3 regions of the Streptomyces sp. CA2R106 genome follow, and region 3 is predicted to be linked to each of the others. Evidence: riboswitches for the same ligand, from Rfam matches in the RefSeq annotation. Region 3 holds a riboswitch; each other region holds the start of a gene.
The links. A riboswitch is a leader RNA that binds a small molecule or an ion and turns the genes downstream of it on or off. The one in region 3 is predicted to bind S-adenosylmethionine.
Positions count from the first base shown of each region.

Region 1: it holds a riboswitch for S-adenosylmethionine, as region 3 does, so the genes downstream of both, WA788_RS09370 (aminotransferase class V-fold PLP-dependent enzyme) here and WA788_RS20990 (putative leader peptide) in region 3, are expected to answer to the same signal.
Region 2: it holds a riboswitch for S-adenosylmethionine, as region 3 does, so the genes downstream of both, thrC (threonine synthase) here and WA788_RS20990 (putative leader peptide) in region 3, are expected to answer to the same signal.

Region 1 is NZ_JBAGKC010000004.1:367,713-377,819, forward strand. Features, by position in the region: gene WA788_RS09340 (C40 family peptidase) at 4-1,044, opposite strand; gene WA788_RS09345 (C40 family peptidase) at 1,291-2,322, opposite strand; gene WA788_RS09350 (NYN domain-containing protein) at 2,638-4,017, opposite strand; gene WA788_RS09355 (hypothetical protein) at 4,108-4,368, opposite strand; gene WA788_RS09360 (rhomboid family intramembrane serine protease) at 4,537-5,316, shown strand; gene WA788_RS09365 (Lrp/AsnC family transcriptional regulator) at 5,313-5,594, shown strand; gene WA788_RS09370 (aminotransferase class V-fold PLP-dependent enzyme) at 5,658-7,025, opposite strand; SAM riboswitch class IV at 7,286-7,403, opposite strand; gene trpD (anthranilate phosphoribosyltransferase) at 7,487-8,554, opposite strand; gene qcrB (cytochrome bc1 complex cytochrome b subunit) at 8,861-10,107, opposite strand, start outside.
Region 2 is NZ_JBAGKC010000001.1:337,808-347,914, forward strand. Features, by position in the region: gene WA788_RS01525 (alpha,alpha-trehalose-phosphate synthase (UDP-forming)) at 1-157, opposite strand, end outside; gene WA788_RS01530 (glucosyl-3-phosphoglycerate synthase) at 240-1,205, opposite strand; SAM riboswitch class I at 1,388-1,519, shown strand; gene thrC (threonine synthase) at 1,538-2,854, shown strand; gene WA788_RS01540 (ubiquitin-like small modifier protein 1) at 2,851-3,126, shown strand; gene WA788_RS01545 (cold-shock protein) at 3,640-3,843, shown strand; gene groL (chaperonin GroEL) at 4,206-5,831, shown strand; gene WA788_RS01555 (glutathione peroxidase) at 5,931-6,425, opposite strand; gene murQ (N-acetylmuramic acid 6-phosphate etherase) at 6,474-7,403, opposite strand; gene WA788_RS01565 (MurR/RpiR family transcriptional regulator) at 7,498-8,466, opposite strand; gene WA788_RS01570 (hypothetical protein) at 8,612-8,947, shown strand; gene WA788_RS01575 (DUF4031 domain-containing protein) at 8,955-9,263, shown strand; gene WA788_RS01580 (excinuclease ABC subunit UvrA) at 9,421-10,107, opposite strand, start outside.
Region 3 is NZ_JBAGKC010000014.1:133,795-143,901, reverse strand. Features, by position in the region: gene WA788_RS21005 (LLM class flavin-dependent oxidoreductase) at 1-41, opposite strand, end outside; gene WA788_RS21000 (NtaA/DmoA family FMN-dependent monooxygenase) at 38-1,477, opposite strand; gene WA788_RS20995 (LLM class flavin-dependent oxidoreductase) at 1,513-2,718, opposite strand; gene WA788_RS20990 (putative leader peptide) at 3,001-3,144, opposite strand; SAM riboswitch class IV at 3,181-3,295, opposite strand; gene WA788_RS20985 (amino acid ABC transporter permease) at 3,868-5,007, shown strand; gene WA788_RS20980 (amino acid ABC transporter ATP-binding protein) at 5,004-5,777, shown strand; gene WA788_RS20975 (ABC transporter substrate-binding protein) at 5,914-6,873, shown strand; gene WA788_RS20970 (SMP-30/gluconolactonase/LRE family protein) at 6,886-7,737, opposite strand; gene WA788_RS20965 (fumarylacetoacetate hydrolase family protein) at 7,789-8,649, opposite strand; gene WA788_RS20960 (hydroxyacid dehydrogenase) at 8,741-9,805, opposite strand; gene WA788_RS20955 (dihydrodipicolinate synthase family protein) at 9,789-10,107, opposite strand, start outside.

The sequences.
Region 1 (10,107 bases), on a different contig from region 3:
CCCTCAGGGCCGGGTGACCGCGGTGATCGGCATCATCCCCACCGGGTCGTAGCGCACTCGCGCGCCCGGGTAGGGCGCGTGGATGACCCGGCCGCCGCCGACGTACATCGCGACATGGCTGGCGTCGGAGCGGTAGATCACCAGGTCCCCGGGCCGGGCCTGGCTGAGCGGGACGTGCTGCCCCGCGTTCATCTGCTCCTGCGAGGTCCGCGGCAGCGCCACCCCCGCCTGCGCGTACGCGTACTGCATCAGCCCGGAGCAGTCGAACGAGCCGGGCCCGGTGGCGCCCCACACGTACGGCGCGCCGAGCATCCGGCGGGCCGCGGCGACCGCGAGCGCGGCCCGCCCGGAGGACGCCGGCAGGTCCAGCAGCGGCGGCAGCGCCTGGTCCCGGGAGGCGCGCACCGAGCCGTCGCCGTCGCGGTAGGCGGCCTGCGCGGACGCGGGCATCGAGTGGAGCACGGTCCGGGCGGTGGCCAGCGCCTGCTGGACGCCGGCCTTGCGGCGCTGGAGCTGCTCGGTGGTGCTCCGCAACTCCGCGAGTTTGCCGGCCGCCTGGTCCCGCTCCTGCCGCAGCACCCGCTGCGCCTCCTGGAGTTCGGCCAGCTGAGCGGCCTGCCGGGCGCCGAGCCGGTCGATCGCGGCCGCCTGGTCGAGGTACTGGCCGGGCCGGTCGGACAGCAGCAGCGCCAGCGTCGGGTCCACCGCGCCATCGCGGTACTGCGCGGCGGCGACCGCGCCGAGGTCGTCGCGCAGCGCGTTGACCCGCTGCTGGCCGCGCGCGGCCCGGTCCTGGAGGTCGGCCACCTCGCCGCGCAGCCGCTCGGCGGTCTCCTGCGCGGCGTCGTACTTCTGGGTGTCCTGCTCGGCCTGCTGATAAAGGCGGTCGAGTTGGGTCGCGGCGTCCGGGGCGGCCCCGCCGGCGGGGTCGGCCGACGCGAACTGGGCGGCGCCGCCCGACAGCGCTGCAGCGGCCGCCGCCGACAGCACGGTGACCCTGGAGGTGCGAAGCCCCGGTTTCGGGGTGCGTCGATGAGAAGCCACGAACGCTGACAGTAATCGCGTCGTGGCGCACCGTTCAAAGGTCCCCGGCGGCCGTCCGCTGCGTCGCGCGCGTGAACCGCAGGTCACGCGCCCGCCGCCCGCCCGCTCGGCAAGGTGTTCATCACCCGTCCGCCGTACGGGAGTCGGGCGCGTCGCGGGGCTCGCGGAGCTCGCGGGGCGAAGAAGCGAGCGGCCGGCTCCGGGGTACGGAGCGGCCGCTCGGTTGCTGCGGGGTGGTGCGGTGCGTCAGATCCGCACGCCGAACTCGAAGGGCATGTCGCTCATCGCCTCGTAGCGCACGACCGCGCCCGGCTTCGGGGCGTGCAGCACCATGCCGTTGCCCGCGTAGAGCCCGACGTGGTGGAAGTCGCCGTAGAAGATGACCAGGTCGCCGACTTCGAGCTGCGAGGCGCTGTAGATCCGGGTGCCGGCGTTCGCCTGCTCCTCGGAGGTGCGGGGTATGGAGGCCCCGGCCTGGGCGTAGGCCCAGGAGGTCAGGCCCGAGCAGTCGAACTGGCTGGGCCCGGTGGCGCCGTAGTAGTACGGGTCGCCGATCCTGGTCTTGGCGGCGTCGAACGCGGCCTGCGCGAGGGCGCTGGCGGCCTTGGCGTTGCCGAGGTCCACCCGGGAGCTGGCCCGGCTGGCGGCGGCCGCGTCCTGGGCCGCGATCTGCGCGCGCTGGGCGGCGGTCAGGCTGTTGAGGACCGTCTGCGCCTTGGCGAGCTTGGTCTGCGCGTCCTTCTTGTTCTTCGCCAGGTCCGCGCGGGTGCTCTGCACCTCCGCGAGCTTCGCGGCGGCCTGGGCCCGCTCCTGGTCAAGCGTCTGCTTCGCGCTCTCCAACTGCTGGAGCGCGCCGGCCTGGAGCGAGGTGATCTGGTCGAGCGAGCTCGCCTGGTCCAGGTAGTCGTCCGGGTTGGAGGAAAGGAACAGCTGGAGCGAGGGGTCGATGCCCCCGCTGCGGTACTGCGAGGCCGCGATCGCGCCGATGTTGTCCCGCAGCTTGTTCAGCTTCTCCTGCTGGCGGGCGACCTGGTCCTGGAGGTTGGACGCGTCCTTCTGCAGCGACGTCAGCTTCTCGTTGGCCGCGTCGTACTTCTGCGTGGCCTGCTCGGCCTGGTCGTACAGCGCGTCGACCTTGGACTTGGCGTCCTTGACGGACTCCTTGGCGGGCGCTGCGTTGGCGGCCTGCGAGGACAGCGCGACCGCTGCCGCCGCGGTGGCGGTCAGTACGGTGACGCGCATGCGGCTTGCCGGCTTGGGACGACGGTGGGACGCCACGAAGGCGGTCTCCTTCTTCCTTCAGCCGCCTACCGGTTCACTGGCGGGCGGCCTCCGAGCGTCACCCGGGTTGGATGATCGACTGCGCGGAGGTACGAGCCCCGACCTTAGTGACCGGACTGTGATCGGTTCAAATCCTTGTAGGCAAAATCTCGACCGCATCGCATATTCTTTACGCACCTTGCACATGGGGTGAGGGTCACCGAACGCAGCGTTGACGGTCGTGCGCAAGTGAACACCGGCCACCGCCCGCCGGCCCGGCCCGCGCACCGCGCCCCCGCCGAACGGCCGGAAAACGACGGTGAGTTGGCGCCGTCAGACCCGGGCGAGCCGCTTGAGCAGCAGCACCGACGCCACCGGGCGGGCCCCGGCCTTCGCCACCCCGTCGGCCACCTCGCGGTCCGCGGAGACCACCACGATCTGCCGGCCGGGCGGCTCTGCCCGCACCAGCCGCCGGATCAACTCATCCGCGGTCTCACCGGCCTTGGAGAACAGCACCCGCACCCCGCGCGGCGGCGCGAGCAGCACCGGCATGTCCAGGTCGGCGCCGTCGAAGACGCAGGTGACCTCCGCGCCGCTCTGCGCGGCCAGCGCCGCCAGGCCCCCCAGCAGCCGCAGCCGCTGCTTCTCCAACGGCAGCGCCGGATAACCGGTCTTGGTGACGTTGTAGCCGTCGACGACCAGGTGCGCCTGCGGCAGCGCGAGGAGCTGGTCCAGCAGCGCCGGGTCGGTGTCCGACAGCGCCCTGGTGGCGATGTCGCGCGCGCTGAACGCCCCGGGCGCCACCGCGTCCACGGTGTCGGCCGGCCGCACCCCGAGGGTGTCGCGCGGCGGCAGCGCCAACTCGCGGCGCAGCCCGGCCGCCGCGTCCAGCACCGTGTCCAGCAGCAGCCGCAGCCGGACCTCCTCCACGCTGCGGCCCTCGCGCACCGCGCGCCGCCCGGCCTCCACGGCCGCCTCGGCCTCAGTGAGCTTCGTCCGCAGCCGGCGGGCCTCGCTCTCGGCCGCGGCGCGCTCGCGCGCGGCGGCCGCCCGGACCTCGTCCAGTTCGGCCTGGAGCTTGCGCTGCGCGGACTCCGCCCGCTTCACGTCGCTGTGCGCGGCGCGCAGCTTGCGGTGCAGCGCGTCGCCCTCCTTGCGTACGGCGTCCAGCTCGCCGCGGGCGCGGGCCGCGTCCGCGCGGACCTGCGCCTGGAGCGCGGCCACCTCCTCGCGCAGCCGGGCGAGTTCGCGCACCGCCTCCTCGTCGGCCCGCTCGGCGTCGGCCCGTTGGACCTCCTCGCCCGCGGTCGCCACGAGCTTGGCCCAGCCCTCCGGGCGCAGCAGGTACGCCGCCGCGGCCACGTCCAGCGGATCGGCGGCCGGCGGCGCGGTGCCGGCGTCGAGCGCGCCGGTCAGCTCCGGCTGCGCCTCGCGCAGCCGCCCGGCGACCTTCTGCCGGAACGCGGCGTCGGACTCCAGGGCGGCGGCGAGCGCGGTCCCGGCGTACTTCACGCGGCGGGTGGGGGTGAAACGGGCGTACGGGCGCAGGGACACCGGCAGTTCGGGGAAGGTGAACCCGCCGAAAGCGTCGGCGGCGATGGCGACCACCCGGTGGCGCACGCCCTCGGGCAGCGGCCGGTCGAGCGTCGGCTCGCCGGGACCCGGCGCGAGCTCCTCGTCGGGCAGCGGTCGGCCGCCGTTACCATCCACCAGTCACTCCCTGTCGGGTTCCTCGGCGCCCTCCCGGCCTCCTTCGATCCCTCCGGCCGTCGCCTGCTGCTTCCATTGTCCCCGCAACAGGACTCAACCCTGTGCGGGACCGTCCGTCACGTCCTTGCCGGGACGGTCCACCAGTTCGATCTGGTCGACCGCGTTGCACCACCGGCAGCGCACGGACTCCACGGTCTCGCTGAGCACCTCGGTCTCCTCGGTGCGCGGCTCGCCGCCCAGGTCGAGGTGGACGTACTCGACCACCCGGGTCGAACGGGTGACGTCGAACCTCGTCAGGTTGCCGCACAGGGTGCAGCGCCACCTGGTGGTCGCGGTCGGCAGGGGAACCGTCATCGGCTCGGGCACCTCTCTCGTCTCGGTGCGTCCACGGGGGCGGGCCTCGGCTCACCCCTACCCATCAGGACGGGCGTGTGTGCCCCGGTCACCCTACGGCCTTGGAGGCACGGCGCGCTGCGGCGAGGCGTTCCCTGCCGGTTGGTCCGCTTCCGTCATGATCGGTGCATGGTCATCCCGGTGTACGACAAGAACCCGGTCCGCCGCCGTCCGGTCGTGACCTACGCGCTCATCGCCCTGTGCACCGCGGTCTTCCTGGCCGGCCCGGTCTCCGGCTTCGTCCGGCTCTACGGCAGCGGCCACGCGCTCCAGTGCGCGCAGGCGGTGTACTTCGACCGCTGGGGGGTGATCCCCAGCGAGCTGTTCCACGGCCGCACCCCGGTCGCGCAACTCGACCTGCCCGCGGGCTGCCGCACCCCGGGCGCCTTCCCGAAGGTGCCGTTCCTGTCGGTGCTGACCTCGATGTTCGTGCACGGCGGCTGGCTGCACCTGATCGGCAACATGCTCTTCCTCTACGTCTTCGGGGACAACGTGGAAAGCCGCATGGGCCGGGTGCGCTTCGCGCTGTTCTACCTCGCGGCGGGCTACCTCGCCGCCTACGGGTTCGCCTTCGCCAACAGCGGGGACACCCAGAGCCTGGTCGGCGCGTCGGGGGCGATCTCCGGGGCCCTGGGCGCCTACCTCTACCTCTATCCCAGGGCCCGGGTGACCAGCCTGTTCCCGTTCCTGTTCTTCGTGCCGCTGCGCTTCCCGGCGTGGGTGGTGCTCGGCTTCTGGTTCGTGCTCCAGTGGCTGGCCGCGCAGACCGCGCAGGGCGGGCCCGGCGTCGCCTACCTCGCGCACGTGGTCGGTTTCGCCTTCGGCTTCCTGTGCGCATGGGTCTGCTACCGGCCACGGCGTAAGGTGAGCGTCGTCATCGCACCCACCCGAGGAGACGTCCAGCCGTGATCACCGCGATCGTGCTCATCAAGACCTCAGTGGACCAGATCCCCGAGATCGCCGAGTCGATCGCCGCTCTGGAGCACGTCAGCGAGGTGTACTCGGTGACCGGGACCTACGACCTGGTCGCCCTGGTGCGGGTCGCCCGCCACGACGACCTCGCCGACATCATCCCCGGGCGCATCTCCAAGATCCCGGGCGTCGAGGTGACCGACACGCACGTGGCGTTCCGGACGTACTCCCAGCACGACCTGGAGGCCGCGTTCTCCATCGGGCTGGACTCCTAGCCGCCCGTACTCCTGGCTGCCCGTACTCCTGGCCGCCCGCGCCTTCGTGGAGCGCGCCGTCCGTCAGCGGACGGGGACGCAGCGGCCCGCCTCGGTGCGGTAGCTCCATGCGGCGCCCTCGCGGACGAGGGTGCCGACGGCCCCGAGGAAGCGGTCGATGTGCTCCTGGGGAGTGCCCGCGCCGAAGCTGACCCGGACGGCGTTCAGGGAGCGCTCACCGGGCTCGGCGTCGGGGGCGCCGCACTCCCCCGGCTCGTCCGGCTCCGTGTCCAGGAGGGTCCGCACCAGCGGGTGCGCGCAGAACAGCCCGTCCCGTACACCGATCCCGTACTCCGCCGAGAGCGCCGCCGCGAAGTGGGAGGAGTTCCAGCCGCGCACGACGAAGGAGAGCACGCCGACCCGGGCCGAGCCGGACCCGAACAGCGAGAGCACCCGCACCTCGGGGAAGGCGGCGAGGCCGTCCCGCAGCCGGGCGAGCAGTTCACGCTCACGGGTGACAAGGGTGTCGAAGCCCGCCTCGGTGAGCGCCTTGCACGCCGACGCGATGGCGTAGGCGCCGATCACGTTCGGCGAGCCGGCCTCGTGCCGGGCGGTGCCGGAGTGCCACTCCACGGACAGCTCGTCACCGGAGCGGGCGACCTTGCGGGTGGCGCCGCCCCCGGCGAGGTACGGCTCGGCGTCCCGCAGCCAGTCTGCCCGCCCGGCGAGCACCCCGGCGCCGAACGGCGCGTACAGCTTGTGCCCGGAGAAGGCCACCCAGTCGACATCGAGCGCGGTGATGTCCACCGGGTGGTGCGGGGCGAGCTGGGCGGCGTCCAGCACGATCCGGGCGCCGTGCCGGTGTGCGGCGGCCGCCAGTTCGCGCACCGGCCAGATCTCGCCGGTGACGTTGGACGCGCCGGTCACACAGACCAGCTTCGGGCCCTTGGGGGCGCCGTGCAGCGCCACGTCCAGGGAGGCGACGGCCTGCTCCGGGGTGCGCGGCGCGGGCAGGTACACGACCTGCCCGCCCTCGACGCGCTGCCAGGGCAGCAGGGCCGCGTGGTGCTCGGTGTCGAAGACGTAGACGCGGGTCCCGGCCGGGAGGGCGGCGGCCAGCAGGTTGAGCGAGTCGGTGGTGGAGCGGGTGAAGACCAGCTCGTCGTCCGGGCGGCAGCCCAGGAACTCCGCGACGGTCTCGCGGCTCTGCTCGAACAGGTCGGTCGACAGCTGCGAGAGGTAGCCGGCGCCGCGGTGCACGCTGCCGTAGTACGGCGCGTAGGCGGCGACGTCGTCCCACACCCGCTGGAGCGCGGGGGCGCTCGCGGCGTAGTCGAGCGCGGCGTACCCCACTTCCCCACCGGTGACGAGCGGCACCCGCACGTCCCGGCCGAGTACGGGCAGCGGGGCGGACGTACAGGTGGGGCAGTCGGCGTCGGCGCCTTCGCTGATGGCGGTGGCGGTGGCGGTGGCGGCGACCCCTACCGTGCTCTTGGCGGTGCTGGTGGTGCTGGTGGTGCTGGTGCGGGCGGCGGAGGTGGCGGCGGTGGTCAAGGCGAACTCCCGGCGGAAGGCAGGCGAAAACACCACGAAGCGGCGGCCGGGAACGGCCGCGCGGACGGCGCGGTGCAGAGGTGATCGGGCGGAATTGCTGGTGGCAGAACCGGGGCCGACAGGCCCTAACGCATTCGCTTGCTCATGAAAGAACTCCCCAGTCCGGCTTGCTGTGAGCCTCGCTGCATCACAGCCTGGTCATCACCCGGGGCACCCCGCCTCGGACGGAGGGTTGCCGGACAGCGAGCCGGGGCCTTTGCGCTGTCACTCGTGACCTGGGACAAGATTGTGCCATACGGCGGCGCGGGCGCAAGACCCCGTCCGGAAAGTGGACGGCGCCGTGCGCCCGCGCTTCTTCGCTACGCCCGGGTCGCCGCCACCCAGCGCTCCAGTACGCCCTCCGCCGCGCCCGAGTCGATCGACTCCGCCGCCCGGACCAGGCCGGCGCTGATCCGCTCCTCCAGGGTGCCGCCGCCGGTGGCACCCAACGCGGTCAGCGTCGCCGCGGAGTTGAGCAGCACCGCGTCCCGCACCGGCCCGCGCTCACCGGCGAGCAGCCGCCGGGCCACCTCCGCGTTGTACCCGGCCTCGCCGCCGCGCAGCGCCTCCACCGGCACCAGCTCCAGGCCGACGTCCCGCGGGTCGAACCCGGTGTGCTCCACCTTGCCGTCCTTGACCACCCACACCTGCGAGGTCGCGGTGGTGGTCAGCTCGTCCAGCCCGTCGTCACCGCGGAACACCAGCGCCGAGGAACCGCGTTCGGCGAGCACCCCGGCGAGGATCGGCGCCATCCGCAGGTCCGCGACGCCGGTCGCCTGCGCCCGCACCCGCGCCGGGTTGGTCAGCGGGCCGAGGAAGTTGAAGGGCGTCGCCACCCCCAACTCGCTGCGCGCGGCGGCCACATGGCGCAGCGCCGGGTGGAACCGGACCGCGAAGCAGAAGGTGATGCCCACCTCCACGGCGACCTCCGCGACGCGCCGCGCGGGCAGGTCGAGGTTCACGCCGAGTGCGGCCAGCACGTCGGACGCGCCGCTCTTGGAGGACGCGGACCTGCTGCCGTGCTTCACCACCCGCGCGCCGGTACCGGCCACCACGATCGCCGACATCGTGGAGATGTTCACGGAGTTCGACCGGTCGCCGCCGGTACCGACCACGTCCACGGTCGGGCCGGGCACCTCGATCGTCGTCGCGTGCGCGTACATCGCCTCGACCAGCCCGGCGATCTCCGCGACCGTCTCGCCCTTGCTGCGCAGCGCCACCGCGAAGCCGGCGATCTGCGCGTCGGTGGCCTCGCCGCTCATGATCGAGTCCATCGCCCACGCGGTCTCCGCGGAGCTGAGGTCGTCGCGGCGGATCAGGGCGCCCAGGATGTCCGGCCACGAGCGCGCGGCCCCGGGTACGCCTCCGGCGGGGTGCACAACGCTCATGGCTTCACGCTCCATGTTCCTAGGGCGGTACGTCCCCCGCACCCTACCGGTGCCGAGCGCCCGCAAGGGGCGCGGGGAACTGCGCGACCAGCCGTCCGCGGACCGCAGGTCGTCACCGGCCCAGTGGGGCAGTTCCTGTCGTTGCCGGACCACCGGCCGGTGGGTGGCTGGTCGCTCCGTTCTCCCCCAGAGCTGCGCCTGGGCGGTGCCCCCACGCGCCCCTTGCGGCACCCAAAGGCCCGGGGCCGGGCACCCTGGTTACGGGTGCCCGGCCCCGGGCCGGGTGTGGCGTGCGCGACGTGCGGGCTAGTGGTGACCGTGCCCGCTGGTGATCTCCTCGTACTCCTCCGCCGTCGGCTTCGGGATCTGGCTGTGCTCGCCGTAGAACCCCTGCGACAGCTTCGCCTGGACCTTCGCGATCGGGCTGACCTTGCGGGCCACCCCGTTCTCGTCGGTCTCCGGGCCGAGGTCGATCGGCCGCGGCTGCTCGTGCGCGGTGAGGACGTGCAGCTGCTGCTGGGACAGCGGCTCGTGCACCTCGATGAACTCGCCGTGCGGCAGCCGCTTGATGATGCCGCTCTCCCGCCCGTGCAGCACCTTGTCGCGGTCCCGGCGCTGGAGCCCCAGGCAGATCCGCTTGGTGATCCAGAACGTGATCACCGGAGCCACGAAGAAGCTGACCCGGACGAACCAGGTGATCGCGTTGATCGACAGGTGGAAGTGCGTGGCCCACAGGTCGTTGCCGCCACCGATCAGCAGCACGAAGTACTCGGTCAGCCAGGCGACACCGAACCCGGTGCGCACCGGGCGGTTGCGCGGCCGGTCGAGCAGGTGGTGCTCGTTCTTGTCACCGGTGACCCAGGACTCGATGAACGGGTAGACGGCGATCGCCATCATCACCAGCGGGAAGATCAGCAGCGGGATGAAGACGCCGAGCACCAGGGTGTGGCCCCAGGCCCTGATCTCCCAGCCGGGCATCACACGGATCAGGCCCTCGGAGAAGCCCATGTACCAGTCGGGCTGGGCACCGGTGGACACCTGGTCCGGCCGGTAGGGGCCCATCGTCCAGATCGGGTTGATCGTGGCCACCGCGGCGATCGCGGCGATGACACCGAAGACCAGGAAGAAGAAGCCGCCGGCCTTGGCCATGTAGATCGGCATCAGCGGGGCGCCGACGACGTTCTTCTCGGTCTTGCCGGCACCCGGGAACTGGGTGTGCTTGTGGAAGAAGACCAGGATCAGGTGCGCGACCAGCAGACCGGCCATCAGACCCGGCAGCAGCAGGATGTGCACCGAGTAGAAGCGGCCCACGAAGTCGTGGCCGGGGAACTCCCCGCCGAACAGGAACATCGACAGGTAGGTGCCCACGATCGGCACCGACAGGATCGCGCCCTCCATGAACCGCACACCGGTGCCGGACAGCAGGTCGTCCGGGAGCGAGTAGCCGGTGAACCCGGTGAACATGCCCAGGAAGAGCAGCGTCCAGCCGAAGAGCCAGTTCAGCTCGCGCGGCTTGCGGAACGCGCCGGTGAAGAAGACGCGCATCATGTGCA
Region 2 (10,107 bases), on a different contig from region 3:
ACACGGCACCCGCGTCCGGGCCGATCGCGCTCAGCCCGGAGACGACCCCGCCGCCGCCCCTGCGGCTCCCCAGGCTGCCGTCGCCCTCCACGGTGTACGACACCGGGCCGCGGTTCGACGCGACCAGAATCCGGGCACCCTGCGAAGATCCCTCCATGCCCGCAGCTTTGCCGGTTGCCGCGCAGCTCAAACGTGCCGGCGGCACTCTTTGCCCGCGGCGGCGGCCCCCGGCGCCGTGCCTACGCCGCCTTGCGGGCGAGGTACTCCGGCAGGTCGGCCATCGGCGGGCGCTCCTCGGTGTCGACCGGGTGGGTACGCGGTACGAAGGCGGAGCCGGCGCGGCCGAACTGCGTGAGGTGCGGGCGGACCAGCTGGCCGCGGGCGAGCCGGACCTGGGCGGTGCGGTAGATCGCGGCGGCCATCCGCCCGAGCGCCTGGCCGTCCTGGTGCCGGTGGTGCCGCACCCCGACGTCGACCTGCCCGAGCCCGTCGAGCCCGACGAGCCCCAACGCGTCGATCAGCATGCCGAGTTCGACGCCGTAGCCGACCGGGAAGGGCAGCCGCTCCAGCAGCGAGCGGCGGGCGGCGTACTCCCCGCCGAGCGGCTGGACGAAGCCGGCCAGCTGCGGCCAGTGCAGGTTGAGCAGCGGGCGGGCGACGAGTTCGGTGACCCGGCCGCCGCCGGCGGGCACCACGGTGCCGCCGGTCTCCAGCGGGCGGTCGTACATCGCCTTGACCAGCTGCACCGCGGGGTCGGTGAGCAGCGGCCCGACGATCCCGGAGACGAAACGGGCGTCGAACTCCCGCAGGTCGGCGTCGACGAAGCAGACGATCTCGCCGCGGGTGACCAGCAGCGACCGCCACAGCACCTCGCCCTTGCCGGGCAGGGCCGGCAGCCGGGGCAGGATCGCGTCCCGCCCGACCACGCGGGCCCCGGCCGCGGCGGCGACCGCGGCGGTGCGGTCGGTGGAGCCGGAGTCGACCACGACCACCTCGTCCACCAGCGGCGCCGCGGCGGACATCAGGTCGCGGCGGATCGCCGCCACGATCGCGCCGACGGTCGCCTCCTCGTCCAGCGCCGGCAGCACCACGCTGACCGTGCCCCGGTCGCCGGCCGCGCGCTTGGCGGCGAGCAGCAGGTCAAGCGGCCGCTGGGCGGCCGACCAGGACCGGCGGCGCAGCCAGCGCTCCACCTCGTCGAGCACGTGAGTCCTCTCCCTCGGCACGCTCCGGACCGGGCGTGTGATCCATCTCGCGGTGCGGACGGCTACCTCAACCGTCACCTGTGTCGGTTACAGTCTTGAACAACGCGTGACGCCACCGCATGCCGGGGGCGTGACGCGCACAAACGCGACGGGCCCGGTCCGTACCGACCCGGTCGCCATACCGCTCATCCAGAGGGGCAGAGGGAACGGCCCGTAGAAGCCCCGGCAACCCTCCCGCCGACCGCGAGGTCACGCACGGTGGGGAAGGTGCCAATTCCGTCTCGTGACGCGCCCGCGTGCGAGGAAGATGAGGAGAAAGGGCCTCGCCTGTCATGGCTGCGCAAACCGTCGCAAGCACCACCGACTCCGCTGCCGGCACCCAGGGTGCCGATGCCGCCCCCGCACCGTTCGGCCCGGCCGCGGCGCTGTCCTGCCGGGAGTGCGGCACCCGCTACCCGCTGAGCCCGGTCTTCGCGTGCCTGGAGTGTTTCGGGCCACTGGAAGTGGCCTACGACCTGCCGACCGGTGACCCCGAGGCGCTGCGCGCCCGGATCGAGGCCGGCCCGACCAACATCTGGCGCTACGCCCCGCTGCTGCCGGTGCCCGCCGGCGTCGCCGGCAAGCCCAACCTGAACCCGGGCTGGACCAAGCTCGTCAAGGCCGACAACCTCGCCCGCGAACTGGGCATCACCGGCGGCCTGCACGTCAAGGACGACTCCGGCAACCCCACCCACTCCTTCAAGGACCGGGTGGTCGCGATCGCGCTGGAGGCCGCCCGCACCTTCGGCCTCACCACGCTGTCCTGCTCCTCCACCGGCAACCTGGCCGGCGCCGTCGGCGCCGCCGCCTCCCGGGCGGGCCTGCGCTCCTGCGTCTTCATCCCGCACGACCTGGAGGCCGGCAAGGTCGTGATGGCCGCGGTCTACGGCGGCGAACTCGTCGGCATCGAGGGCAGCTACGACGACGTGAACCGCTTCTGCTCGGAGCTGATCGGCGACCCGATCGGCGAGGGCTGGGGCTTCGTCAACGTCAACCTGCGCCCGTACTACGGCGAGGGCTCCAAGACGCTCGCCTACGAGATCGCCGAGCAGCTCGGCTGGCGGCTGCCGGACAACCTGGTCATCCCGATCGCGTCCGGCTCCCAGCTCACCAAGATCGACAAGGGCCTCAAGGAGCTGATCGCCCTCGGCCTGGTCGAGGAGAAGCCGTACAAGATCTTCGGCGCCCAGGCCGAGGGGTGCTCCCCGGTGTCGACGGCCTTCAAGGCCGGGCACGACGTCGTACGGCCGGTGAAGCCCGACACCATCGCCAAGTCGCTGGCGATCGGCAACCCCGCGGACGGCCCGTACGTGCTGGACATCGCCCGGCGTACCGGCGGGGCCGTCGAGGACGTGGACGACGCGCAGATCGTGGACGCGATCAAGCTGCTGGCGCGGACCGAGGGCATCTTCGCGGAGACCGCGGGCGGGGTGACCGTCGGTGTGCTGAAGAAGCTGATCGAGTCCGGGCAGCTCGACCCGGCCACCGAGACCGTCGTGCTCAACACCGGCGACGGACTGAAGACCCTGGACGCGGTGGCGCCGACCACCGGGCCGACCGCGACCATCCGCCCGACCCTTGCCGCATTCCGAGAGGCTGGCCTCGCATGAGTGCTTCCGTACGTATCCCCACCATTCTCCGCACCTACACCGGCGGCCAGGCCGAGGTGCCGGCCGAGGGTGCCACCCTCGCCGAAGTGATCGACTCCCTGGAGCGCGATCACAAGGGAATTTCGGCGCGCGTGCTCGACGACGCGGGAAAGCTGCGCCGCTTTGTGAACGTGTATGTCAACGACGACGACGTGAGGTTTTCCCAGGGGCTCGAGACGGTCGTGCCGGACGGCGCGAGTGTCTCGATCATTCCCGCGGTCGCAGGCGGCTGAACCTCCGGCCGGCCACCGGATCTGCCCGCCGGTCGCCGAGTGAACCGGCCGCCGCCCAGCGGGAGTTGGGCGGCGGTTCCGGATTCGGGCGGTTTGTGCCCCGTTCACCCCTTCGGGTGAGCGGGGCATGCGTGTGCCGGAGCGGTAGTTGAAGAGTTGTACAGTTGCCGTAGGCAATCCCGTGGCATGGACCCCAGGTGTGGCGCGGCCACGGCGATTTATCGCCAAATTCACGAGCGAATTCTCCTTTTCGTCCGCTATGTCCGGCCCGGCTTGCCCTGCCTTATCGTTATTTCTCAGGCGATTTCCGATGGGTCGCGCCCAGAATTCTCGTCCGATTGACCTGTTGCAGACGGCATCCGTGCAGATACATTCAGCCGCGGTCGACGCGTTCCGGCGCACGCCCCCCAGGGTTCCCACCTGTCAAAGGCACGGGTTCCGCGGGCGGGTGAGGTCTGACCCGGGCCCGCGAAGTGCGGGGCCGCGATAGGGCCAGCAATAGGGGAGTTAGGGATGGCTCAGGGCACCGTCAAGTGGTTCAACGCGGAGAAGGGCTACGGCTTCATCGCGGTCGACGGTGGTGCGGATGTCTTCGTCCACTACAGCGCGATCCAGATGGACGGGTACCGCACCCTCGAAGAAGGCCAGCGGGTCGAGTTCGAGATCTCGCAGGGTCAGAAGGGGCCGCAGGCGGACATGGTCCGCCTCGCCGGCTGACTTCACGGCGCGTTCGACCATCGACGCGACCTCGGCAGTACACAGGAGCCGCCCCCGTCCGCGGGAGGCGGCTCCTGTGCGTCCAGCGGGCGTCCTGCGGGTGCCCAGCGGGCGTCTTGCGGGCGCCGCCGGGCGCGGGGGCAACCCTGTACGCGGCTCGGCCCCCGGGGTGAACCGCTTGCACTCGCAGGGGGTGAGTGCTAATCATTGGCGTTAGCACTCTCCACGTGAGAGTGACAGCAGGGCCGGGTCGGTGAGGGCCGTGCGGACGTCGGGAAGGAACCGGCGGCCGGCGGGCCGTCCGTCGCGGGCACCACACGGTCCCGAGCGCAAACAACCCAGTCCGCGGAGGACACTTCACCATGGCCAAGATCATCGCGTTCGACGAGGAGGCACGGCGCGGCCTTGAGCGCGGGATGAACCAGCTCGCCGACGCCGTCAAGGTCACCCTCGGCCCCAAGGGCCGCAACGTGGTCCTCGAGAAGAAGTGGGGCGCTCCCACGATCACCAACGATGGTGTGTCCATCGCCAAGGAGATCGAGCTCGAGGACCCGTACGAGAAGATCGGCGCCGAGCTGGTCAAGGAAGTCGCGAAGAAGACCGACGACGTCGCCGGTGACGGCACGACGACCGCGACCGTCCTGGCCCAGGCCCTGGTCAAGGAGGGTCTGCGCAACGTAGCCGCCGGCGCCAACCCGATGGCCCTCAAGCGGGGCATCGAGAAGGCCGTCGAGGCCGTCTCCGCCGCGCTGCTGGAGCAGGCGAAGGACGTGGAGACCAAGGAGCAGATCGCCTCCACCGCCTCCATCTCCGCCGCCGACACCCAGATCGGCGAGCTGATCGCCGAGGCCATGGACAAGGTCGGCAAGGAAGGCGTCATCACCGTCGAGGAGTCGCAGACCTTCGGGCTCGAGCTCGAGCTCACCGAGGGCATGCGCTTCGACAAGGGCTTCATCTCCGCCTACTTCGCCACCGACCTGGAGCGGATGGAGGCGTCGCTCGACGACCCCTACATCCTGATCGTCAACTCCAAGATCTCCGCAGTGAAGGACCTGCTCCCGCTGCTGGAGAAGGTCATGCAGTCCGGCAAGCCGCTGCTGATCATCGCCGAGGACGTCGAGGGCGAGGCCCTGTCGACCCTGGTGGTCAACAAGATCCGCGGCACCTTCAAGTCCGTCGCCGTCAAGGCTCCGGGCTTCGGTGACCGCCGCAAGGCCATGCTCGGCGACATCGCCATCCTCACCGGTGGCACCGTCATCTCCGAAGAGGTCGGCCTCAAGCTGGAGAACGCGGGCCTGGACCTGCTGGGCCGCGCCCGCAAGGTCGTCATCACCAAGGACGAGACCACCATCGTCGACGGTGCCGGCGACAGCGAGCAGGTCGGCGGCCGGGTCAACCAGATCCGCGCCGAGATCGAGAACAGCGACTCGGACTACGACCGCGAGAAGCTCCAGGAGCGCCTGGCGAAGCTGGCCGGCGGCGTGGCCGTCATCAAGGCCGGTGCCGCCACCGAGGTCGAGCTCAAGGAGCGCAAGCACCGCATCGAGGACGCGGTGCGCAACGCCAAGGCCGCCGTCGAGGAGGGCATCGTCGCCGGTGGCGGCGTGGCCCTGCTCCAGGCGACCGCCGTCTTCGAGAAGCTGGAGCTGGAGGGTGACGAGGCGACCGGCGCTGCCGCCGTCAAGATCGCCCTGGAGGCCCCGCTGAAGCAGATCGCGGTCAACGCCGGCCTCGAAGGCGGTGTCGTGGTGGAGAAGGTGCGCAGCCTGACCCCCGGCCACGGCCTCAACGCGGCGAGCGGCGAGTACGTCGACCTGGTCGCCGAGGGCATCATCGACCCGGCGAAGGTGACGCGCTCCGCGCTGCAGAACGCGGCCTCCATCGCCGCGCTCTTCCTCACCACCGAGGCCGTCATCGCCGACAAGCCCGAGAAGGCGGCTGCCGCCGCCGCTCCGGGTGGCATGCCCGGCGGTGACATGGACTTCTGATCCTCAAGCGGTCAGCGTCCTTCGCACCACGACGGCGCCCTCTTCCCTACGCGGGGAAGGGGGCGCCGTCGCGTCCGGGCGTGGTGTCCCCGGGCGGGGTCAGCCCGCGAGCACGGCCTCGATCGCGGTGCGCAGCTCGGGGTCGTCCGGGGTGACCCCCGGGCGGAAGCGGCCGACGACCCGGCCCGAGGAGTCCACGAGGAACTTCTCGAAGTTCCACTGCACGTCGCCCGCCTCGCCCGCGGTGTCCGCCCGGGCGGTCAGCGCGTCGTACACCGCGTGCCGGCCCGGGCCGTTGACCTCGATCTTGCCGGCCATCGGGAAGGTCACACCGTAGGTCGTGGAGCAGAACTCCGCGATCTCCTCGCTCGTCCCCGGCTCCTGGCCGCCGAACTGGTTGCAGGGGAACCCGACGACGGTGAACCCCCGCCCCGACAGCTCCTTGTGCAACTCCTCCAGCGCGCTGTACTGCGGGGTCAGCCCGCACTGACTCGCCACGTTGACCACCAGCGCGGCGCTGCCGCCGGTCAACTGCCCGAAGGTGCTCGCCTCGCCCGCCAACGTGGTCACGGCCACTTCATTGAGATCGCTCATGCCCCCATCATCCTCCCGGACCGGAGCCCGCCGGGGCCGGTACCGCCTTCAGGTCGCCGCGTCGAGCGCCTTGCGCAGGTGGCCGTTCGAGGCGGTGAGGAGGCGGGCCGCCTCGGCGGCGTCCACTTTCGCCAGGAGGGTGAGGATCGCCGGTTTCACCTCGCCGTCGGTCGCGCTGAGCGCCTCCTCGATCGCGGTGTCGGCGGCCCCGGTGGCCAGCGCGACGATCCGCCGCGAGCGCGCCCGCAGCTTCTCGTTGGACGCGCGGACGTCCACCATGAGGCTGCCGTAGGTCTTGCCGAGCCGGATCATCGTGATCGTCGAGAGCATGTTGAGCACGAGCTTCTGCGCGGTGCCGGCCTTCAACCGGGTGGAGCCGACCACGAGTTCGGGGCCCACCACGACCTCGATGCCGTGGTCGGCCGCCGCGGCCAGCGGCGAGCCGGCGTTGCAGGCCAGCCCGACGGTCAGCGCGCCGGCCCGCCGGGCGAACTCCACGGCGCCGATCGCGTACGGGGTGCGGCCGGACGCGGAGATCCCCACCACGCTGTCGGCCTCGGTCAGCGCCAGCGCGTCCAGGTCCGCCGCGGCCAGCTCCTTGCTGTCCTCGGCTCCTTCGACCGAGGTGACCATGGCCTCCGGGCCGCCCGCGATCAGACCGACCACCTCGCGTCCCGGCGTGGTGTTGAAGGTCGGCGGGCACTCGCTGGCGTCGAGCACGCCGAGCCGTCCGGCGGTGCCCGCGCCGGCGTAGACCAGCCGGCCGCCGCGGCCCATCCGGGCGGCGATCCCGTCGATGGCGGTGGCGATCTGCGGGAGCTGCCCGGCGACCGCGGCCGGCACGGTGAGGTCCTCCCCGTTCATGAGGCGTGCGATCTCCAGGGTGGAGCGCCGGTCGATCTCGGCGAGTTCGGGGCGGAACGCCTCGGTGGTGAGGGTGTCCAACTCCCGGCGCAGCGCGGTGTACTGGTCGGTCATGTGCGGCTCGTTCATCCTTCTCGGGTCGGCTCGTCGAGGACGTGCGGGCAGGCGGGGCGGGTGGTCGGGCGGGCGGGTGGCCGGGCGCCGCCCGTCAACTGGGGCGCGGGGCGCGGTGGGTGTGCCGGTGGGCGAGTGCTTCGTAGGAGGCGGACAGCGCGGGCGCGGCGTCGTCGTACGTCCGTTGCGCGACGCCTATGAACAGGCAGTCCACCACGAGGAGTTGGCTGGTACGGCTGGACATCGCGGCCGGCCGCAGCTCGCTCTCCCGGGAACAGGAGGTGGTGAGCACCACGTCGGCGTACTGCGTGACCGGGCCGTCGGCGCGGCCGCTGATCGCGATGGTGGTGGCGCCGCGGTCGAAGGCGACCCGCAGCGGCTCGATCACGTCCTGCGTGGTGCCGGAGTGGGTGATGGCCAACGCCACGTCACCGGGTCGCAGTTGGACGGCGTTGGTGACCGCCAGGTGCGGGTCGGCGTGGGCGTGCGCGATCAGCCCGATCCGCAGCAGCTTCTGCGCCAGGTCCTGGCCGACCAGTCCCGAGGCGGCGATGCCGTAGATGTCGGTGCGCCGGGCGGCGGCCAACGCGACGACGGCCGCCTCCAGTTGGGAGGTGTCGAGCTGGGAGGCGGTGTCGGCGAGGGTCTGCTGCTCCTCCATCGCGAGCTTGGTGACCACGTCGCCGAGCGGGTCGTCGACGGCGATGTCGGCGGTGACCGCGGGGGCGGCGCCGGTGGCCTGGTGGGCGGCGAGCGCGGCGAGCGCCAGCCGCAGGTCGCGGTAGCCGGGGTAGCCGAGCAGGCGCGCGGTGCGCACCACGGTGGCCTCGCTCGTCCCGGTGCGGACCGCGAGGGCGGTGACGGTGAGGTGGGAGCAGCCGGCCGGGTCGCTCGCGACGGCCTCGGCGACGCGCTGCATGGAGCGGGTCATGGACGGCGCGAGGGTGCGGACCTTCGCGGCGAGGGCCCCCGGATCGGGGGCCGTGACAGATGCGGGCGCGCCGGGTACGCCCCGAAGGGCGCGGACGCTCGGGGAGAAAGTTTCCTTCACGCTGTAGGTCACCTGCTGAAAGGTATTTTCGGCGCCGCGGCCGCGTCAACCCTGCGTCGACCCCGTGTCGGCCCGGCCTCGGCCCCGTGTCGGCCCGTCGTCGGCCCGCTCCGGCGGGCGGCGCGGGCGGGACCTGGACCGGTTGCACAATGGAACGATGGAAACCGTCCTCCACGACGCCCGCGCCCGCGTCCTCGCCGACCTCAGAGCCCGTGACGCCGCCGACGCCGAGGTGGTCTCGCTGCTGGAGGCCGCGCTCAGCAAGCGCCGCTGGTGGCTGGAGCAGTGGCCGCAGGGCGCGGAGTTCGTACCCGGCCTGCTGGCGCAGGACATGCAGGACGCGCTGCTGGAGACCCGCGGCCGGTGGCCGCTGTGCCCGCGGTGCGACGACCCGCACGCGCTGGCGGTGGAGCCGGAGTTGGGCGCGGACCCGCACTGGGTGTGCGAGGCCCGTGGCGAGGCGGTCGCCCCGGTCGGCGCGCTGGGCGGGTGAAGTGCGGATGACCGTGTACATCGACCCGCCGACCTGGCCGGGCCACGGCCGGGTCTGGTCGCACCTGGTGAGCGACCGCTCCTACGACGAGCTGCACGGGTTCGCCCGGCGGCTGGGCGCACCCGAGCGGGCGTTCGACCGGGACCACTACGACATCCCCGCGGCCAGTTACGAGGCGGCGGTGCGGCTCGGCGCCGTCCAAGTCGGCAGCAAGGAACTGGTGCGGCGGCTGACAGCGGCGGGCCTGCGCCGCAGGAAGCCGCGCCCGCCCGGCCCGCGCCCGGCCCCCGGCGTGCCCGCCGAGCCCGGCCGCTGAGGTCCGCCGCTCCCGGACCAGGGGGCTTGTATGCTCCTCAAATTATCTTGACAATTAACAGGTTTGGCTGCGAAATTCACCACTGGTGACCCAGCGCGCTTCGGCGGCTACGGGTCGGCGTGGTGGGAGGCGCGGAGGGGGCTCCTCCCGCCGCGCGTCAATCTCCGCGCGTCAACCTCCGCGCGAGGTAGGGGGCGGTCCTGCTGCCCACCGCCGCGGCCACCTGCGCCGGCGGGCCGGCCGCCACCACCCGGCCGCCGTCGTCACCCGCGCCCGGCCCGAGGTCCAGCACCCAGTCCGCCCCGGCCACCACGCCCATGTCGTGCTCGACGACCACCACCGAGTTGCCCGCCGCGACCAGCCCGTGCAACTGCCGCATCAGCAGGTCGGTGTCGGCCGGGTGCAGGCCGGTCGTCGGCTCGTCCAGCAGGTAGAGGGTGTGGCCGCGCCGGGCGCGCTGCAACTCGGTGGCGAGCTTGATGCGTTGGGTCTCCCCGCCGGACAGCTCCGTGGCGGGCTGGCCGAGCCGCAGGTAGCCCAGGCCCACGTCGCGCAGCGTGCGCAGGCCGCGCTCGGCCGCGGGCACGTCCGCGAAGAACCCGGCCGCGGTGTCGACCGGCATGTCCAGCACCTCCGCGATGTTCCGCCCCCGGTAGGCGACTTCCAGGGTCTGCGGGTTGTAGCGGGCGCCGTGGCAGGTCGGGCAGGGCGCGTACGTACCGGGCAGGAAGAGCAGCTCGACCGCGACGAACCCCTCGCCCTGGCAAGTCTCGCAGCGCCCGGCCGCCACGTTGAACGAGAACCGGCCCGGGGTGTAGCCGCGGGCCCGCGCCTCGTCGGTGGC
Region 3 (10,107 bases):
TGGGGCGCGTGAACGATCAGGGTGATGGCGAGGAACTTCACGACGCGGCCCTCACCTCACCGGCCGCGGCCGGTGCTCCGGCGCGGACCGGGCCCGGGCGGTCGGGGTGGGCCAGGCCCAGGTGGTCGCGCAGGGTCTCGCCCTCGTACTCGGTGCGGAAGACGCCGCGCTCCTGGAGCAGCGGCACCACGGTGTCCGCGAACTCGTCGAGGCCGCCCGGGGTGAGGTGGGGCGCGAGGATGAAGCCGTCGCTGGCGTCGGCCTGGACGAACGCGTCGAGCTGAGCGGCGACGTGCTCGGCGGTGCCGACGAAGGACTGCCGCCCGGTCAGTTCGATCACCAGGTCCCGGATGGAGAGCTTGCGTTCCTCGGCGACGGCCCGCCAGCGGGCGGCGGTCTGCGCGCGGTCCTCGCGGTGGGCGTCGGCGCGGCCGCGGCCGATCGGCTCGGCGTCGGTCAGCGGCTCGACGTCCGGCAGCGGGCCCTCCGGGTCGTAGGCGCTCAGGTCGCGGTTCCACAGCCGCTCCAGGAAGGCGATCGCGGTGGCCCCGCTGACCTGCTGGCGGCGGATCACCCGGGACTTCTCCTCGGCGTCGGCCGCGCTGTCGCCGAGGACGAAGCTCACGCCGGGCAGGATCAGCAGCTCCTCGGCGGTGCGGCCGTACTTCGGGAGGCGGCCCTTGACGTCGGCGTAGAACGCCTTGCCCGCCTCCAGGGTGCCGTGCCGGGTGAAGATCGCGTCGGCGGCGGAGGCGGCGAACTCCCGGCCCTGCTCGGAGTCGCCGGCCTGGAAGACCACCGGGTGGCCCTGCGGGCCGCGCGGCACGTTGAAGTGGCCGCGGATGTCGAACTGGGTGGTGCGGTGGTCGAACCGGCCGGGTCCCGGCGCCCGCAGGAAGGCGCCGCCCGCCCGGTCCGCGATGACCTCGCCGCCCGGCCAGGAGTCCAGCAACTCCCGTACGGCGGTGAGGAACTGGCGGGCCCGCTCGTAGCGGTCGGGCTGGGCGAGGTAGCCGCCGCGGCGGAAGTTCTCGCCGGTGAAGGCGTCCCAGGAAGTGACCACGTTCCAGGCGGCGCGACCGCCCGAGAGGTGGTCGAGCGACGCGAACTGCCGGGCCACCTCGTAGGGTTCGTTGAAGGTGGAGTTGATGGTGCCGGCCAGGCCCAGCCGGTCGGTGACGGCGGCGAGCGCGGCCAGCACCGTGAAGGTGTCGGGGCGGCCGACGACGTCCAGGTCGTGGATGAGGCCGCCCTGTTCGCGCAGCCGCAGCCCCTCGGCCAGGAACAGGAAGTCGAACTTCGCCCGTTCCGCGGTGCGCGCCAGGTGGACGAAGGAGCTGAAGTCGATCTGGCTGCCGGCGGCCGGGTCGCTCCACACGGTGGTGTTGTTGACGCCGGGGAAGTGCGCGGCGAGGTGGATCTGCTTGCGCGGCTTGCCATTGCTGCCGGGTGTGCCGGTCCGGTCGGTGCTGCTCATGCGGGGTCTGCCTCCTGGGGCTTCGCGCGGGTCGCTCAGGCGGGGGCGTAGCGGTTGGCCGGGCGGGGCAGGCCGAGCAGCCCGCGCAGCGTGTCGGCCTGGTACGACTCGCGGAAGGCGCCGCGGCGCTGGAGTTCGGGCACCAGGTCGCGGCTGACCCGGGCCAGGTCGTAGGGCAGCGTCGCGGGGCGCAGCCGGAAGCCGGTCAGCCCGGTGGCGGCGAACTCCAGCAGCAGGTCGGCGAGTTCGGCGGCGGTGCCGGTGAAGACCAGGGCGTCACTGGCGTAGGGCGCGTCCAGTTCGGCGTCCAGCCGGGCGCGGCGCTCGGCGGCCCGGCCGGGCTCCTCGTCGAGGAAGACCACCAGGTCCGCAAAGACGTGCACGGTCTGGCCGCCCCGCCCGGCCTCCTCCTGCGCCTGGCGGATCTCGCCGACGACCGCGGCCGCCTGCCCGATGCCGTGCGGGGTGGTGAAGCCGAGGTCGGCGGAGGAGGCGACCAGGCGGAAGGGCTCGGTGCGGTGCGCGAGCGCGGCCACCAGCGGCTGACCCTGCGGCGGGCGCGGGGTGATGGAGGGCCCCTTGACGCTGAAGTGCGGTCCCTCGAAGTCGATGTAGTGCAGCTTGTCGCGGTCGATGAAGCGGCCGGTGGCCACGTCGCGGATCTCCGCGTCGTCCTCCCAGCTGTCCCACAGCCGCCGCACCACCTCGACGTAGTCGGCGGCCTCGCCGAACAGCTCGGCCAGCAGCGCCCTGCCGTCCGGGGTGTCCAGCGCGTCGAGCGACAGCCCGGGCAGGGTGCGGCGGCCGAAGTGCGCGGCCTCGTCGGGCCGGGCGGACACCCGCACCTGGACCCCGGCGCGGCCGGTGCTGACGTAGTCGAGGGTGGCGATCGCCTTCGACAGGTGGAACGGCTCGGTGTGGGTGACCACCGCGACCGGCAGCAGGCCGATGTGCCGGGTCAGCGGTGCGATCCGGGCGGCGGTCAGCACCGCGTCCAGCCGGCCGCGCACCTGGTCGGTCCGCTCGTCGGGGCCGGTGGGCAGGGACGACTGGAGGCCGAGGGAGTCCTCGATGGTGAGCAGGTCCAGCAGGCCGCGTTCGGCCTCGGCGGCCAGGTCGGCCCAGTAGCGCGCGGTGAACAGCTCGGCCGGCCGCGCGTCGGCCTCCCGCCAGGCGGCGGGGTGCCAGCCGGCGCCGTCGAGGGCGACCGCGAGGTGGAGGGGGGTGGTGGATCGGGACATGGACGTACCGCTTCCTGCTCGGACGGGCCGCGGGCGAACGGCCGGGGCATGGAGGTCGGGGTGTGGACGGATCGGAGTGCGTACGGCATCGGGTGCCTACGAGGGCGCCGGGCCGCAGGTCCCCTCCGCACGCGGCGGACCGGCGGCCGCGGGGCCGGCGGCGGGCAGGCCGGAGGGAACCGGACGGGCCCGCACCGGGAACGGCGTCGTCCCCGGGTGGGCCGGCGGAAGGACGGAGGATGCGCGCAGAGCGCCAGGGTGAAGCGGGGGGGTGGAGCGGGCTCAGCCGGCGGTACGCGGCAGCCGGGCCGTCGGTGTGCCCGGACACAGGGCGCCGGCGACGCGCTGGAGGTCGATGTGGCGGCGCGAGTACGTGACGAGGCCGGGTACGCCGGGGGGCGTCGACTGCTCGCTGTCGCCGCGCACTTCGCACCTCCCGCCTCGATCGGCTCACGCCTGCCGAGCTCGCGCTTGCCGAGCCGCCGTCGGCTCCGCCGGGTCGTCACCTGGAGCACCCCACCGCGACGGAGGGTTGCCGGTCAGCCGGCCAGGGCCTTGGTTGCTGACGCTCATGACCTGCAAGCACGGTAACTCGGTGCCGTGTTCGAACACAATCCCCCCTCGCCGGACGCGATCCGCGCCACATCCGGCGGGCGCCGAGGGGGATTGCCCGGCCGCCGCCCTGCGGTTAACGTGCTGAGGGCACGGGCCCGGTGTCACGCGGCCCGCCACGACCGGTGTCCGCGGTCGTACCACCGGCCGTCAGGCCCGGCGCCCACAGCGCCGAAGACAGCGAGGGGACGGGCATGGACGCAGACCGACGCGGCCTGGCGCAGTGTCCCCGCGGCTTCGCCCGGACCCGGGTGGTCCGGCGCCATGTCGACCTGCTCCGCGTGTGCAGCGCCCTGTGTCCGGGGACGCCCGCGGCCCGCTGACGGCCCGCCGCCGTTCCTTCCGCACCTCCCGCACCTCCCGCTTTCCCACCGCCGCGCCATCGGTGCCGCGGCCCACTCCCCGGCGTGCGCGGCCGGCTGAACTCCCGCCCGCCCCTGCCCTCCTTCCCGGTGGCCCCGCCCGGCCGGCCGGCCCCGCGCGGGGCCGCCATGCCCGGATGCCGCCGCGCTCCCCGACGAGACGGGAACCCCGACGATGCCCCAGCACGACACCTCCGGGCCGGTCACCGCCGCCCCCGGCCACCCGCCGCCCCCGCCCGACCCGACCGCGCCCGGCAAACCCGCGGACGCGGGCCGGCCCGCGTCCGACCGGCCCACCACGTCCGCAGCCGATCAGCCCGCTGAGCCGAAATCCGACCGGCCGCCGTCCCCGGAGTTCCGCGCGCTGGACGTCCGCCCGGCCGACGCCTCGCTGCTCGCCGCCCGGATCGTGCCGCTGCGGCGGCCGGGGCAGTGGCTCTCGGCGGCGGTGCTGCTGGTGCTCTTCGCGATGCTCGTCCACACCCTGGCCACCAACCCGCGCTTCCAATGGCACGTGGTCGGCCACTACTTCCTCAGCTCCTCGATCCTGCACGGCCTCGAGCTGACCCTGTGGCTGACCGGCGCGGTGATGGCCAGCGGCTACCTGCTGGGGGTCGGCGTCGCCGCGATGCGGCTGTCGCGCAACCCCGTGCTGCGCGCGCTGAGCTTCGGCTACGTCTGGCTGGTGCGCTCGGTCCCGCCGCTCGTCCAACTGCTCTTCTGGTACGAACTGGCCTCGCTGTACCCGCGGTTGTCGGTGGGGGTGCCGTTCGGGCCGCAGTTCACGGGCGTCTCGACCGCGCACCTGTTCAGCGGGGTGCTGGCCGCCTACGTCGGGCTGACGCTGGACGTGGCCGCGTTCTCCTCGGAGATCGTCCGCGGCGGCATCCTGTCGGTCGACCGCGGGCAGCGCGAGGCGGCGCGGGCGCTGGGGCTGGGCGAGGGGCGGATCTTCCGCCGGATCGTGCTGCCGCAGGCCATGCCCGCGATCATCCCCGCCTCCGGCAACCTGCTGATCGGCATGCTGAAGGCGACCTCGATCGTCAGCGTCATCGCGGTCCAGGACCTGCTGTACTCCAGCCAGTTGATCTACAACCAGAACTTCCTGATCATGCCGCTGCTGCTGGTCGCCACCCTCTGGTACGTCATCCTGACCACGCTGCTGTCGGTCGGCCAGTACTACGTCGAGCGGCACTACGCGCGCGGCAGCGAGCGGCCCGGCGACCGTACCGCGCGCGGCTTCTGGCAGGTGGCCCGCGCGAACGTACCGCTGTTCGGGCCGGCCGGCACCTCCACCGCGGCGGGGCTGTCATGAGCGCCGACGGGCGGCCGCTGGTGCGGGTGCGCGGCCTGCGCAAGAGCTACGGCGCGCACACCGTGCTGGACGGTGTGGACCTCGACGTGCGCGAGGGCGAGGTCACGGTGCTGCTCGGGCCGTCCGGGTCCGGGAAGTCGACGCTGCTGCGCTGCGTGAACCACCTGGAGCGGCCGGACGCCGGGTTCGTGGAGATCGGCGGCGAGCTGGTCGGCTACCGGCACGACGGCGGGCGGCTGCACGAGCTGCGGGCGCGCGCGGTCACCCGGCAGCGGGCGGACGTCGGCATGGTCTTCCAGCAGTTCAACCTCTTCCCGCACCTGACGGTGCTCGGCAACATCGTCGAGGCACCGGTGGCGGTGCGCGGCGTCCCCCGCAAGCAGGCCGCCGCCCGGGCGCGCGAACTGCTCGAACGGGTGGGCCTGGCGGGCCGGGAGGACTCCTATCCCCGGCAGTTGTCCGGCGGCCAGCAGCAGCGGGTGGCGATCGCCCGCGCGCTGGCGATGGACCCGCGGCTGCTGCTCTTCGACGAGCCGACCAGCGCGCTCGACCCCGAACTCGTGGGCGAGGTGCTGGCGGTGATCCAGGACCTGGCGGTCAGCGGTATGACGATGATCGTCGTCACCCACGAGATCGGCTTCGCCCGCAAGGCCGCCGACACCGTGGTCTTCCTCGACGGCGGACGGATCATCGAATCCGGCGCCCCCGCCGACGTGTTGAGCGCGCCACAGCACGAACGCGCCCGCTCCTTCCTCGCCGCGGTCCTCTGACTCTTCCGCCCGCACCCCGCCCGCACCCCGCCTGCTCCCCCGCGGCCCCCTGCTGCCGCGCACCCGCCGGCGCCCTTCGCCGGTCTCCCCGAAAGGCACTCCCGTGACCACCGAACGCCGTTCCCACCGCCGCTCCGTGAGACTCGCGGCCACCGCCGCCGCCACCGCGGCCGCCCTCGCGCTGCTCGCCGCCTGCGGCGGCTCCTCCGGCGACTCCGCCGGCACCTCCTCCGACGCGGGCGCCAAACCCGCTGCCAGCGGCGGGAGTTCGACCGCGATCCCCACCCAGGACGTGGTCTCCGCCGTCACCGCCGACCCGAAGCTCACCGCCGAACTGCCCGCCAAGGTCCGCGCCAGCGGCACCCTGACGCTCGGCACCACCCTCCAGCCGGGCGTGCAGGGCCTGCCGCACGCCGGCCAGGACAACGGCAAGGACGTCGGCCTGGACGTGGACCTGCGCAACGCCGTCGCCAAGGTGCTCGGCGTCACCTGGAAGGTGCAGAACGGCACCTTCCCCACGATCATCCCCGGTGTGCAGAACGGCCGTTACGACGTCGGCCAGGACAACTTCGGCGCCACCAAGGAACGCGAGAAGGTGGTCGACTTCGCGACCTACCTCAACGACGGGCAGGCGTTCCTCGGTTCGCGCACCGTCTCCCTCACGTCGGTGAAGAAGCTCACCGACCTGTGCGGCCTGACCGTCGCCACCTCGCCCGGCTCGACCTTCCAGCAGATCCTCACCGACGGCGCCGGCGACTGCGCGAAGGCCGGCAAGAAGCCTTACAAGGTGCAGTACTTCGCCGACAGCGCGCCGATCTTCCTCGGCCTGGCCAACGGCAAGGTCGATGTGATGTTCGGCCCGACCCTCGGCCTGAAGTACGACGCGACCCGGATCGCGGGCACCAGGTTCCTCGGCCAGATCAGCACCACCGCCGTAGGCTTCGTCACCGCCCGCAACTCGCCGATCGCCCCGGCGCTGCGCGACGCGGTGAACAAGCTGATCGCCGACGGCACCTACGCGAAGATCTTCGCCAAGTGGGGGGTGCCCGGCACCGGCATCACCAAGTCCGAGCTGAACCCGGCCACGACCTTCTGACCCGGGGCCCGCTCAGCGGCTCACGCCGTCCCAGGCGGGCAGGGGCGCGCCCCGCGCACCCGGGCGCACCGCGAACAGGCCGCCGTCGGGCCCGCCCGCGCTGATCAGCAGCGTGTCGAGGCCGGGCCCGGCGAAGGCCGCGCTCGACGGGTGCGCCACGGGGACCCGTACGGTCGCCAGGTGCCGGGCGTCGGGCGCGTGGCAGCGCACCTCGCCCGCGCCCCACACCGCGAGCCACAGGTTGCCGTCGCGGTCGGTGCACAGCCCGTCCGGCAGCCCGCCGCGCACCGCGAGGAAGCCCCGGCGCGGCCCGGCCCGGCCGGTCACCGGGTCGTAGCCGCGGACCCGGACCAGTCCGGCGCCGGTGTCCACGCTGTACATCAGCGTGCCGTCGGGCGACCAGGCCAGGCCGTTGGAGCAGGTCAGGTCGGTGTCCAGGGGGCGGGGGCGGCCGTCGCCCGCGAGCCGGACCAGGATGTCCGCGCCGCGGCGGCCGTCGAGCGCGGCCGAGCCGACCAGGAAGCGCCCGGTCGGGTCGCAGCCGCCGTCGTTCAGCCGGGCCGGGGCGCCCTGCGGCAGCACCCGGGCGCCGGCCCGGCGGGTGCCGTCGGGCAGCAGCACCGTCAGGCCGTACCGGCCCGCGACCAGCAGGCGGCCGTCGGCGGCGCAGGCGACCGCGGCGGCCGGGCCCGGGAGGCGGTGCCTGCGCACCACCTCCACCCGGCCGGGCCGCAGCCGCCCCTCGTGGACCAGTCCGGCGTCGATGTCCACCCACAGCAGCCGTTCGCGCGGGCCGTCCCAGACCGGGCCCTCGGCGAGCCGGAAGCCGCCGGTGCGCACCGGCCGGGCGTCGAAGGTCAGCACCGCGCGGTCACCGGGCGGCCGCCGCGCCGGTCCGGGCCGCGTCGGGCGCGCTCAGGCATCGGCGCACACCGAGCGGTGCCGGCCGAGGCCGTCGATCTCCATCTCGACCACGTCGCCGGCGGACAGGTAGGGGAAGCGGCCGGAGAGCGCGACGCCCTCGGGGGTGCCGGTGTCGATCAGGTCGCCCGGCTCCAGGACCAGGTACTGGGACAGGTGCCGGACGATCTCGGCGACGCCGAAGATCATGTCGGCGGTCGAGGAGTCCTGCCGGGGCTCGCCGTTGACCCAGGAGCGCAGCCGCAGCGCCTGCGGGTCGGGCACCTCGTCGGCGGTCAGCAGCCAGGGGCCGAGCGGGTGGAAGGTCTCGCAGCTCTTGCCCTTGGCCCACTGGCCGCCGGGGGTGCCGAGCTGGAAGGCCCGCTCGGAGACGTCGTCGCCCAGCGCGTAGCCGGCGACGTACGCCAGCGGGTCGTCGTCCGCGGCGAGGTAGCGGGCGCGGCGGCCGATCACCACGGTCAGCTCCACCTCCCAGTCGGTCTGCCGCGAGCCGCGCGGGATGAGCACGGTGTCCTGCGGACCGACCACGGTGTTGGGGCTCTTGTGGAAGAGGATCGGCTCGGTGGGCGGTTCGGCGCCCGACTCGCGGGCGTGGGCGGCGTAGTTCTGGCCGATGCACAGCACCGCGCCGGGCCGGGCGACGGGCGCGCCGACGCGCAGCCCGGCGAGGTCGGCGGCCGGGAGTTCGGGCAGCGCGCCCGCGGCCAGCGCGTCCCGGGCCCGCGCGGGGCCGTCGGCGGCGAAGAAGGCGGGGTCGATGTCGGGGGTCAGGCCGGACAGGTCGTACGTCCGGCCGTCGGCGGTGCCGAGCACGGGGCGCTCGCCGCCGGCCGGTCCCAGGCGCATCAGGCGCATTGGTGTTCTCTCCTCGTGCGGGTGATGCGGGTGCGCATCGGGGTGCGGGCAGGGGTACGGGTGCGGGTGCCGGCCGGTGCCGGGTGTACGGCTACTCGACGCGTGCCAGCGCGTCGCGGTCCACCGCGTGCCGCAACTCCTCGCCCCGCAGGTGCCGTTCGACCTCGGCCACGGTGCTGTCGCCCAGCGCGTGCCGCCCCTCGACGGTCGCCGCGGCCTGATGGGGCGTCAGCAGCACGTTGGGCAGGGCGCGCAGCGGGTGGCCGGTGGGCAGCGGTTCGTCGTCGTAGACGTCGAGGGCCGCGTCGATCCGGCCCGTACGCAGTTCGGCCAGCAGCGCGGCCTCGTCCACCAGCCAGGACCTGGCGGTGTTGACCAGCCCGGCGCCGTCGGGGAGTAGGGCCAGCTCCCTGCGGCCGAGCAGGTGCCGGGTCTCGGCGAGCGCGGGCGCGTGCACCGCGGTGATCCGGCTGCCGGCCAGCACCTGGTCCAGCCCGGCCACCCGCACCCCGAGCGCGTGCGCGTCCGCCGGGTCGAGATACGGGTCGGCCACTGTCACCTCGGCGCCGAGCGCGCGGACCAGGGCGATGTACGCGCGACCAGTGCGGGAGGCGCCGATCACGCCCACCGGGCAGCCGAGGATCTGGTGGCGCTCGGGCGCCGCCTCGGCCTGCTCCCAGGGCGCGCCGGAACGCAGCGCGTGGTCGAAGCGGTGGACGCGGTGCAGCAGGGCGAGGGTGAAGGCGAGGGCGACCTCGGCGACCGGCCGGGCCATGGCGGCGCCGGCCTGGGTGACGCGCACCCCGCGGGCGAACACCTCCCGGGTGACATACGGGCTCACCGCTCCCCCGGTGTGCGCCACCAGCCCCAACCGAGGTGCGCCCGCGAGCAGTTCGGCGTCGAGCCGGGCGGTGCCCCAGCCGGTGACGAGCACGTCGGCCGCGCGCAGGGCGGCCGCCAGCTCCGCCCGGTCGCCGGGGTGTTCGACGGCCACGACCTCGGCCAGTCCGGTCAGCCGCTCCCAGGACGCGCCGGTGAACAGCTGCCGACGCAGCGCCTGCCCCACGGCGACGACGACCACGGCCCGCCCGCCCCGCGCCGACTCCCCGCCGGCGAGGGGAGGCCGGGGGCCGCCGGGGTCAGGAGAGCCAGGCATCGCGGTGCTCCGCCACGAAGGCGTCGTCGGTCAGCCAGGGGTAGGCGGCGGCGACGCGGGCGATCTCCTCGGCCTGGCGCGGGGAGAGCCGTTCGGCGGGGTCGAGGCACCAGGTGCCGGCCAGCAGGCCCTGGCGGCGCAGGACTTCGTGGACGCCGGGGATGCAGCCGCGGAAGGCGTTGCGGACGTCGAAGACCGCCGCGTTGGCCTCGCTGAGCTGCGGGGCCCGGCGCAGCAGGTCGGTCATGAGGTCCTGGTCGCCGGCGCGGGCCGCGCGGACCTCGGCCAGCATCCGCACGGCG